3 regions of the Streptomyces sp. NPDC054770 genome follow, and region 1 is predicted to be linked to each of the others. Evidence: riboswitches for the same ligand, from Rfam matches in the RefSeq annotation. Region 1 holds a riboswitch; each other region holds the start of a gene.
The links. A riboswitch is a leader RNA that binds a small molecule or an ion and turns the genes downstream of it on or off. The one in region 1 is predicted to bind cyclic di-AMP.
Positions count from the first base shown of each region.

Region 2: it holds a riboswitch for cyclic di-AMP, as region 1 does, so the genes downstream of both, ACWGKQ_RS03900 (NlpC/P60 family protein) here and ACWGKQ_RS17990 (C40 family peptidase) in region 1, are expected to answer to the same signal.
Region 3: it holds a riboswitch for cyclic di-AMP, as region 1 does, so the genes downstream of both, ACWGKQ_RS38770 (transglycosylase family protein) here and ACWGKQ_RS17990 (C40 family peptidase) in region 1, are expected to answer to the same signal.

Region 1 covers NZ_JBSHBL010000018.1:6,729-9,992, forward strand. Annotated here, with positions in the region: gene ACWGKQ_RS17980 (helix-turn-helix domain-containing protein) at 1-773, opposite strand, end outside; gene ACWGKQ_RS17985 (ATP-binding protein) at 986-1,444, shown strand; gene ACWGKQ_RS17990 (C40 family peptidase) at 1,478-1,951, opposite strand; cyclic di-AMP (ydaO/yuaA leader) riboswitch at 1,955-2,136, opposite strand; gene ACWGKQ_RS17995 (hypothetical protein) at 2,501-2,809, opposite strand; gene ACWGKQ_RS18000 (ATP-dependent Clp protease proteolytic subunit) at 2,817-3,264, opposite strand, start outside.
Region 2 covers NZ_JBSHBL010000002.1:301,355-304,618, forward strand. Annotated here, with positions in the region: gene ACWGKQ_RS03900 (NlpC/P60 family protein) at 1-1,718, opposite strand, end outside; cyclic di-AMP (ydaO/yuaA leader) riboswitch at 1,729-1,882, opposite strand; gene ACWGKQ_RS03905 (DUF1996 domain-containing protein) at 2,323-3,264, shown strand, end outside.
Region 3 covers NZ_JBSHBL010000064.1:41,510-44,773, forward strand. Annotated here, with positions in the region: gene ACWGKQ_RS38760 (cytochrome P450 family protein) at 1-187, shown strand, start outside; gene ACWGKQ_RS38765 (transglycosylase family protein) at 332-1,312, shown strand; cyclic di-AMP (ydaO/yuaA leader) riboswitch at 1,521-1,695, shown strand; gene ACWGKQ_RS38770 (transglycosylase family protein) at 1,700-2,380, shown strand; gene eno (phosphopyruvate hydratase) at 2,812-3,264, shown strand, end outside.

The DNA.
Region 1 (3,264 bases):
TAGGCCTGGAGGTCTTCTTTCCGCTCCAGGTAGAGGCTACTCGTCAACTGGTCGATAACAACCACGTCCAGATCAGAAGTGCTCGGAAATGAGAAGATTACGAAAGGCCCGGTGATGCCGACATGCGCCCCGGCCGCGAACGGCAGTACCTGGAGCCGCACTTGGGGCAACCGGGCCGCCTCCATCAGCCGCGCCAGCTGCCGCGCCATCACGCCGGGACCGCCCACCTCCCGGCGCAGCACGGCCTCGTCCAGGACCGCGCTGAGCTTCAGCGGCGGATCGTTTCGCAGCACGTCCTGCCTGGCCAGACGCACCTCCACCAGGGCGTCCAGGGCCTCGTCGTCACGCCCGTCGACGGCCGCCCGGGTCACCGCACGCGCGTACTCCGGGGTCTGCAGCAGCCCCGGCACGACCGAGGTCTCCAGCGTGCGCATCGCGCTGGCCTGCGACTCCAGGCTGATGAAATCACGGTAGGCGGGCGGCAGTACGCCACGATAGGCGTGCCACCAGTGGTGCCGTCCCGCGGTGTCCTCAGACCCCGCCAACACCAGGAGCAACTCCCGCAGTTGCCCCTCGACCACGCCGTAGGCGTCCAGGAGTAACCGCACATCGGCCGGTTTCACACCGCTGGCGCCGGTTTCGATCCGGCTCACTTTCGACTGGTGCCAGCCCACCAGACGGGCGGCCTGACCGCTCGTTAGGCCGGCGCCGGTGCGCAGTGTGCGCAGTTCGGCGCCCAGTTTCCGGCGGCGTACCGCGGGACCGTTCTGCATGGGCTACTCCTTACTCCTTCCGAGCCGCCCAAATACGGTCTGAGGTAGCAGAGTTCACCGCTTCGAGCGACAGATATATGCATATCTTGGTGGATCGCTCCCCGTGACCGGCCCGGTAATGGCAGTCTGGCGAAGAAGCACCAGTCCGGGACCGTACTCGAACCATCCGCACCGTGTCGGACTCCGGTCCCGAGGAAAGGGACGACGTCGCCATGGCAGACCACCTGGAAGCATCCGTCACCCTGCCGAGCGATCCCGCCTCGGTCTCCGCCGCCCGCTCCTATGTGCTGGACACCCTCGCCGAGTGGGGACTGCCACCGGAGACGGAGACCGCGGACACCATCCGCCTCATCGTCTCGGAACTCGCCACCAACGCCGTGCAGCACACCTTCGGGCAGTCACCCACCTTCACGGTGGACCTGGTGCTCGACCGTGACGAACAGCTGCGCATCGGCGTCACGGACAGTCATCCGCGCTTCCCCAAGAGACTTCCCGCCGCGGTCCAGCAGGACAACGGGCGCGGCATGGTCATCATCCGCTGGCTGACCGCCGAGTGCGGCGGCAAGCTCCGGGTGCGCCCCACCCGGGAGGGCGGCAAGACCGTCTCCATCGAACTCCCCTGGACGGTCCCGGCGGGCACCGTCACAGCGGCCGGTCAGCAGGAGCCGTAGCCCCGAGCCCTGCCGGCCGGCCGCTGGAACGGGTCAGCTGACCCGGCCGTACCAGACGCTGCGCGTCCAGATCTTCTGGAGCCTCACCACGTCCCCGGTCTTCGGGGCGTGCCAGATCTTTCCCTTCCCGGCGTAGATGCCGACGTGGTACACGCTGGAACCCGAGTGGAAGAAGACCAGGTCCCCGGCCTTGCGGTTGCCGGCCGAGATGTGACGGGTCTTGTTGTACTGCTGGGCCGCGGTACGCGGCAGCTTCTTGCCCGCCTTCTTGAACGAGTACAGCGTGAGCCCCGAGCAGTCGAACCTGTTCGGACCGGTGGCTCCCCACCTGTACGGCGCGCCCTTCTTCGAGGCAGCGACCTGAAGTGCCTTCGTCGCCATCGTGGCGGCCGAGGCGTCGGAGGCGACACCCGGGATCACGATCGAGCCGCCCACGGCGGCGATGGTCAGCGCCGAGGCCGTACCGGCCCGGGCCATCAGCGACGGAACACGATTGAGCGCAGTCATGCGCAACCCTTCGTCAGCCGCCTGTGAAGGATGACCTGTCGGATTCGGGCTGGCGAAGTTGCCCGGCCGTGTTGCCACGGCTTCACCCCAAGGGCTGCTCGGTCCGGTCGTGGCGCGACCGTTCCGGCGACCCGGCTTGCTTGGGTCCTCCACTCCTGCCGATGCACTTCTGTCGACGGGTCAATCCGGGCGGCGGCAGGACTCGGCGTCCGCCCGGACCGCCCCGCCGCTGTGGCGGGGGCTTGTCGTCAGACAGGGATCTTCACGCACTCGTGTCCGAAAATCCCAATGGAATCGGGGATTTGTGGGGTTACTCACCACCCACCCGTTCGGGTGGACAGTGCTGTGTTCGATTCTCCGTCAACTGCCCTGCGTAGCCCCGGACCTGCGAGGAAGCTGTTCGCGGGCACCCCCGCGCAGGCAACCTGAGCGGCCCCCGCGGGCAGGTAAAACCACGCCACACTCCGCCGAACGGCGGTAACCCCTTTGGGTCGTTTCGACTCCGGCCCGGTCGCGCCGTCGACGCGCCGGACCGGAGTCCGGCGGGTCTCACCGTACGCAGTCGGGCGGGAGTGCGACGCGAGCGGTCCGGCGCTCGCCGTCGAGCACCCGCAACGCCCGTGCCAGCGTGTCCCCGTGGAGCTCCGTCTCGCCCCGCAGATGCATCAGGGCCAGCGCGTCACGCAGCTCGGACGCCGCGCGCACCAGCGCCTGCGCGGCGCGCAGCGCGCGGTAGGTGTCCTCGTTCTGCGCCGGATTGATCCGGCCCAGTAGATCCACCACGTCCAGGTAACGGTCGATCAGCTCGCCCTCGGCGCGGGTCAGCGCGGGCAACGGCGGAAGTTCCGGGGGCAGCATCGGCGGCTCACCCCGCGTCCGGCAGGCCGAGCGAGGTCCGGCGGCTGGGCACGACTCGGTCCACCAGTCCGTAGGCCAGTGCTTCGTGTGCGTCCAGGACCAGATCCCGCTCCAGATCCCGGTGCACCTGCTCCGCCGTGCGCCCGGTGTGCCGGACGAGGATCTCTTCGAGCAGCGCCCGGACCCGCTCCAACTCCTCGGCCTGGATGAACAGATCACTCGGTTGGCCCTGTACCGGTTCCGGCAGCGACGGCTGCTGGAGCACGATGCGGGCGCCGGGCAGCACGGACCGCTTGCCCGGTGTGCCGGCCGCGAGCAGCACCGCCGCCGACGCCCCGGCCTGCCCGAGGCAGATCGTCTCCACGTCGCAGCTCACGTACTGGACGGTGTCGTAGATCGCGGCCATCGCGCTGAACGACCCGCCCGGGGAGTTGATGTACAGCGAGATGTCCCGC
Region 2 (3,264 bases), on a different contig from region 1:
ACCGGGGCGGCGGTGGGCATCGCCATGGTGGGCGCGGCCATCATCGCCTCGGGCGGCGCCGTCATGGCCGCCGGCGCCGCGGCCATCGCGGGCATCGGGGCGGCCATGGGCGCGGCCATGGGTGTCGGCATCGGCGCCGTCATCTGCGTGGGCATCGGTGCCGCCATCGGGGTCGGCATCGGCGCTGCCATGGGCATGGGCATGGGCGCGGGCGCGGGCATCGCGGCCGCGGGTGCCGCCATCTGCGTGGGCATCGCGGTGGTATCGGCGTAGGCGTAGGCGTAGGAGGCGTCGGTGGACTGCATGCCTCCGGCCCAGGCGCCGGCCATGTCGGCGGCGGGTGCCGCAGGGAACGGGGCGGCCTGCGGTGTCATGGCCATGGGCGCGGCGGCGGGGGCCGCGGTCGGGTACGTGTACGTGTACGCGCCGGTGGCGTAGGCGGTGTCGGCGGCGGCCTGGGGCACGTCGGCGTAGGCGGCGGCCGCGTTCGGCGACATGACCCGGAAGCCGCCCATGTCCATCGGGGCCGGTGCCGGGGCGGGGGCAGCGGCGGCGGGAACGGCGGGTGTCGCGGTCGGGAAGGCGCCGGTGTTCGTGGGAGCCGCGGTCGGGAAGACGCTCGTGCCGACGGGGTTCGCGGTCGGGAAGACGCTCGTGCCCATGGGGTCCGCGGTCGGGAACGCTCCCGCGTCCGCCGGGGTCGGCATCGGGAACGTGCCCGTGGCGCCCGGGGTCATGATGCGGAAGGAGCCGCTGTCCCCCGGAGCCGGAGCCGGAGGCTGGGCGGGGGCGGGGCCCGCGTCCATGGGAGGCATCCCCGGGAAGCTGCCGGTCGCCGAGCTGCCGGGGGTCATGATGCGGAAGCCGCCCGTGTCCGGCGGGGGCACGGCTGCCCGGGTGGCCCCGCTACCGCCCGGCGTCATGATGCGGAACGTACCGGTGTCGGTCGCGGACACGATCGGGATGCCGCCCGTCTCGGTCATCGCGGGCGGCGCGCTGCGCTGGCTCGGTATGCCGATGGCGGGAGCCGGCGGCCACTGCTGCGTCGGGACCTGGGCCTCGGGCGTGGGCCACGGGGACGGTGCGGTCGGCACGGGCTGGGCTGCTGGGGCCGCGGCCGGTTCGAGCGCGGCGATCGCGCGCTGCCCGGTGCGCTGGGACAGCACCTCGCGGGCCTTGGCGATCTTCAGCTGGCTCTTGGTCTTGGAGGTACCCGGCGCCTGCCGCTGCGGCGCGGCGGCCGACAGGGCCCTGGGCGCGCCCGACGGCCCCGGGGGCAGCGCCGCGGCCGGCCCTGCCGTCAGCTCCAGCCTCGGGCGCTCCGGCGGCAGCGCGCGGACGACCTCGATGTCGGTCTGCGCGGACGGACCCGCGGTCAGCTCCAGCCGGGCCGGGCCGCTGTCCTCCAGCTGGCCGAGCAGGTCGGCGGCCATGGAGCTGACGGGCCGCCGCGGACCGGGCCGGGCGGGCTGCCGGTCGGAGGGGAGTGCGGCCGGGACGCTCGGCCCCAGCTTCGAGCGGGCGCCGTCGAACCACTCCCGGGCGATGTTGTCGAGGCCCGGGTCGTCGCGACGGGGCCGCTTGAACAGCGGGACGCCGCGGGAGCGCGAGCCCCCGCTCATCGCGCGCGTGGCGTTGTAGTTCCCGGTGGCGTTCTCGGCCTGGTCGTAGAGGCTGTCGATCCGCTGCCGAACCTCGTCACGGCTCTCGGGCGCCATTGAGGGGTCGTGCTCCTTCCGTACTCCGCCTACCGAGTTAGCTGTCGGGTTCGGGCGGTGAAGTCCGGAAGGCATGCCCTACGGCCCCTGCCCTCGCGGACGGTCGGCCGATTCACCCCAGTGGTCGGTTGGGTCCCCGGCTCCGGATTCGCCCCTGGGAGGCACCGGACTCGGCGGAGGCCGCGCGGCCCGACGGGATTCGCCGGGGGGAGCCGAGCGGCTTGCCCGTCAACTTAGCCAACTTGTGTCACTCGTGTGAAGGTTGAAGTGCGTAATGTCCGATACGTATTTGTGATGTTCGTCTTAGCGTTCGGAACTCGACGGTACGGGACGGCATTTGGCGCGCATCCATTGCTTTCGCAGGGTCACCGGGGCGTTGCCGTCGGTCGTGTTCTGCTGTTCCGGAGCTGTGTGGGAACAGGTGCTTTCTGTGAGGTCTCCGTGAATTCGCGGGTCCGTTGAACACGGCGGCGCCGGGGGCCGTATAGGGCCGGGGGATTTCCATGTCCGGCCGACCACGAGACGCAGGGGAACGACCTTGAGACCCAACAGGCGCAGACGCCCGACCGGCGCACAGCGCGCGACCTTCGCAGCGGTCGCCCTGATGCTCGGCGGCGCAGGATTGGTCGCGGTGAACGTCTATGCCTCGGCCACCGAAGGCGGCGGGGACCAGCAGGCCCAGGTCGCCACCGGCCATGTGCTGTCCGCGCCGACGGTCTACTGCCCCGACGTCGGCAGCCGGCTGACGTCGGTGCCGGACGGGGCCCGGGCCGACGTCGACCGTGAACTCGCCCAGATGGACCAGCAGATCGCCGCCGCCTACCAGCAACTCACCCAGTACGCCGCCGAGATCGAGCAGAACCCCGCCTTCGCCGGCCAGACGATCATCGACCCGCTGAAGGCGAAGCGGGCCGAGTCGCTCCAGCGCATCGCCGACGCCATCGGCCGCGAGGGCGACCGCCCGCAGGGCCTCGACGACCTGGCGGCCTGCGCCCTGCGCTCCTCGAACCAGGGCGACGGGCAGTCGGCGGCCCCCCAGGGCAGCGCCACGCCGAGCCAGAGCGGTCAGGGCAGCGCCGCGCCGAGCCAGGGCACCGGCATCGGCGGCCAGGGCGGCAACGGTCCGGTCGCCGCCGACTACGCGGACATCACCTCCGTCCAGCCCAATGTCAGCACCCCGGCCGAGCGGTCCGGCGGCTCCACCGGCACCTTCAGCTCCAGCTGCGGCGTCAACGCGAACGGCCTGTTCAACTCCGACAACGTGATCGTCGCGCCCGGTGTCTCCAACGGCGCCCACCACTTCCACGACTACATCGGCAACCAGTCCAACAACGCCTTCGCCAGTGACCAGGACCTCGCGAACGCCGACACCAGCTGCGCGGACCAGGGCGACAAGTCCACGTACTACTGGCCCGTGCTGCGGCTGCAGAACGGCAAGCAGGAGCGGGACGCCGACAAGCCGGGCGGCGGCACCGAGGGCAACGCCGGGCAGATCGTCACGGCGAAGCAGGTCACGCTGACCTTCGAGGGCAACCCGACCTCCAAG
Region 3 (3,264 bases), on a different contig from region 1:
CCACTACTGCCTCGGTGCCCCGCTCGCCCGCCTGGAGGGCCAGACCGCGCTCGCCACCCTCCTCACCCGCCTTCCCGACCTCCGACTCGCGGTCGACGAGAGCGAATTGCGGTGGCGCGGCGGGCTCATCATGCGCGGACTGCGCACGCTCCCCGTGGAGTTCTCGGCCCGTACGGGCAGAACGTGACCAGCGTTCAAGTCTGTGATCTTCACGTGATCTGCGCGGCATTAACTTGTGACAAGTGATCGTCTGCCGATACGTTCACCCATCAGCGCGGCGCCCTGCGGGACCCGCCGTGCCGGTCACCGCTGTCGCTCGAAAGGTTTCCGCATGCTCTCCGGGAACGGTCGTCACCGTCGCCCCCGTCAGGCTCCGGCTCTCCTCGTCGCGGCCGGCGTGACCGGCTCCGCCATCGCCATCCCGCTCCTCGGGGCGGCGAGCGCCAACGCGGCCGACGGCTCCACCTGGGACCACGTGGCCGAGTGCGAGAGCGGCGGCTCCTGGAGCGCCGACAACGGCAACGGCTACTACGGCGGCCTCCAGATGTCCCTGGACGACTGGAGCAAGTACGGGGGCCAGGAGTACGCCAGTACGCCCGACCAGGCGAGCCGTTCGCAGCAGATCGCGGTCGCCGAGAAGATACTCGCCGACCAGGGCACCAAGCCCTGGCGGACCTGTGCGCTGCTGGCCGGCCTCTCGTCCGACGACGCCTCGGTGAACGTCGACACGGGCCTCGGCGGCTCGGATGATTCGTCCGGTTCCTCCGACTCGTCGGACTCGTCCTCCGGGCTGCTGAATTCGTCGTCCTCCTCCTCCGATTCCGGGTCCTCCTCCGACGCCTCGGACTCCGGGAGTGACTCCGCCACTCCCTCCCCGAGCGCGAGCGACGACTCCAAGGCGGACACTCCCAGCAAATCCGCCAAGACGGAAAAGTCGGAATCATCCGACTCCGGCACCTCGAAGGCGAGCGAGAGCCCCGTCATCCCCGAGGCCGACACCTCGGACAATTCAGGGCAGACCGGAGGCTCTTGGAGTCTGGTCGACACGGGGGCCGTCAGTGGCGGCGGCAAGCATCGCGGCGACTCCGCGGATGAAAACGTGACAAACGGTCAGGATGCCACCACTTCCGGCCGTCACGCCTCCCACGCCGGCGACACCTACACCGTCCACGCCGGCGACACCCTCGCCTCCATCGCCGACTCCCTTGACCTCGACGGCGGATGGCGCGCGCTCTACTCCGCGAACAAGACGGCCATCGGCATCGACCCGAACAACATCGCCGCCGGTCAGACCCTGAAACTCGGTAGCTAAACGGACGAAAAGCAGCGGGAGTTGGCCTCCCGTGCCGCCCCACTTAGAAGTTGAATGTCCGTTTTGGTGAAAGTGTGGGATGAGTCTCAGAAGCCCTGATCATCTTTGAAATTCACCTGATCGCCTGTTTACGGTCAAGGCCGCTCGTCACCACGAGCCCCGGCCGTCGCAACGCCGAGTCCTGCCAGCGGCCGTCCGGGAACAGTCGTCGCGTCATGCGCCGTAGGCAGGAGCGGGGGACCCAAGGTAAGTGCCGGGACCGGTAGTCGAGGCTGCCGATCCGGCTCGGGGTGAAGCCGCGCACCGACACACAGGTGTGCGGCCGGGCAACTCAACCGGCCCGAACCCGACAGCTCACCTCGCAGGCGTCGGTGAGGGGATCGATCCATGCTGTTTTCCGGCAAGGGCAAGCACCGTCGTCCGTCCAAGGCCGTCCGCGCCATCGCTGTCGCCGGTGTCACCGGCGTCGCCGTCGCCGCGCCGCTGATGGCGGCCGGCAGCGCCTCCGCCGCCACGGCCTCGGAGTGGGACGCCGTCGCCCAGTGCGAGTCGGGCGGCAACTGGGCCATCAACACCGGCAACGGCTACTACGGCGGTCTCCAGTTCTCGGCCTCCACCTGGGCCGCGTACGGCGGCACGCAGTACGCCGCGCAGGCCAACCAGGCCACCAAGGCGCAGCAGATCCAGATCGCCGAGAAGGTCCTCGGCGCGCAGGGCAAGGGTGCCTGGCCGGTCTGCGGCACGGGCCTGTCCGGCGCCACCTACACCGGCAGCAGCACCGGCTCGTCCGGCTCGTCGAGCAGCGGCGCCGGCACCCGCTCGACCGACACCCAGGCGGCCTCCCGCTCCGCCGAGCGTCCGGCCGCCAAGAAGACCGTCACCACCCCGACCGGCAAGAAGGTCAAGAAGGGCGACGGCGAGTACAAGGTCGTCAAGGGCGACACCCTCAGCTCGATCGCCGTGAAGCACAAGGTGAAGGGCGGCTGGCAGGCGCTGTTCAAGCTGAACAAGGACATCGTCGACGACGCCGACTTCATCTACCCGGGCCAGCAGCTGCACCTGAAGTAGGGCGCGGCCGCACCTGAAAGCAGGGTGCGGCTGCACGTGAAAGCAGGGTGCGGCGCGGTCGCCGTAAGTACTAAGCGGCGCCCAGCTGAACCACAGCCCCCACACAACCGCGGTCCCCATAGTGGAGACCGCGTGAGGGTCACCCCCGTCCCCCACGGGCCCCCGCTCCGGTGCGTTTTCCCCCGTACGCACCGGGGCGGGGTTTCTCTTTGCGGTGCCGCGGTCCCCTTCTTGGTCCGCTCTTCTCCCGTTCTTCATCGGGACCCCCTTTGTTCCGCGGGTGAACAATGAGTACCGTCTCTGTGTCCAAGGGCCGGTCGGTCGTGGCGGCCGACGGCCCCAGGACGGTTAGGCTCTAGTCGCAAGGCTGAGCAAGGGCCGACGAGGCCCGCGTGCGCCCCGCACAACCAGCGTCACAACCCAAGAAGGAGATGCTCGTGCCGTCCATCGACGTCGTCGTAGCCCGGGAAATCCTGGACTCCCGAGGCAACCCCACGGTCGAGGTCGAGGTCGGCCTCGACGACGGCAGCACGGGTCGTGCCGCCGTTCCGTCCGGCGCCTCCACCGGTGCCTTCGAGGCCATCGAGCTCCGTGACGGCGACCCCAACCGCTACCTGGGCAAGGGCGTCGAGAAGGCCGTCCTCGCCGTCATCGAGCAGATCGGCCCGGAGCTGGTCGGCTACGACGCCACCGAGCAGCGCCTGATCGACCAGGCGATGTTCGACCTGGACGCCACCGACAACAAGGGCTCGCTCGGCGCCAACGCCATCCTCGGCGTCTCCCTGGCCGTCGCGCACGCCGCCTCCGAGGCGTCCGACCTGCCGCTGTTCCGCTACCTCGGTGGCCCGAACGCGCACCTGCTGCCCGTCCCGATGATGAACATC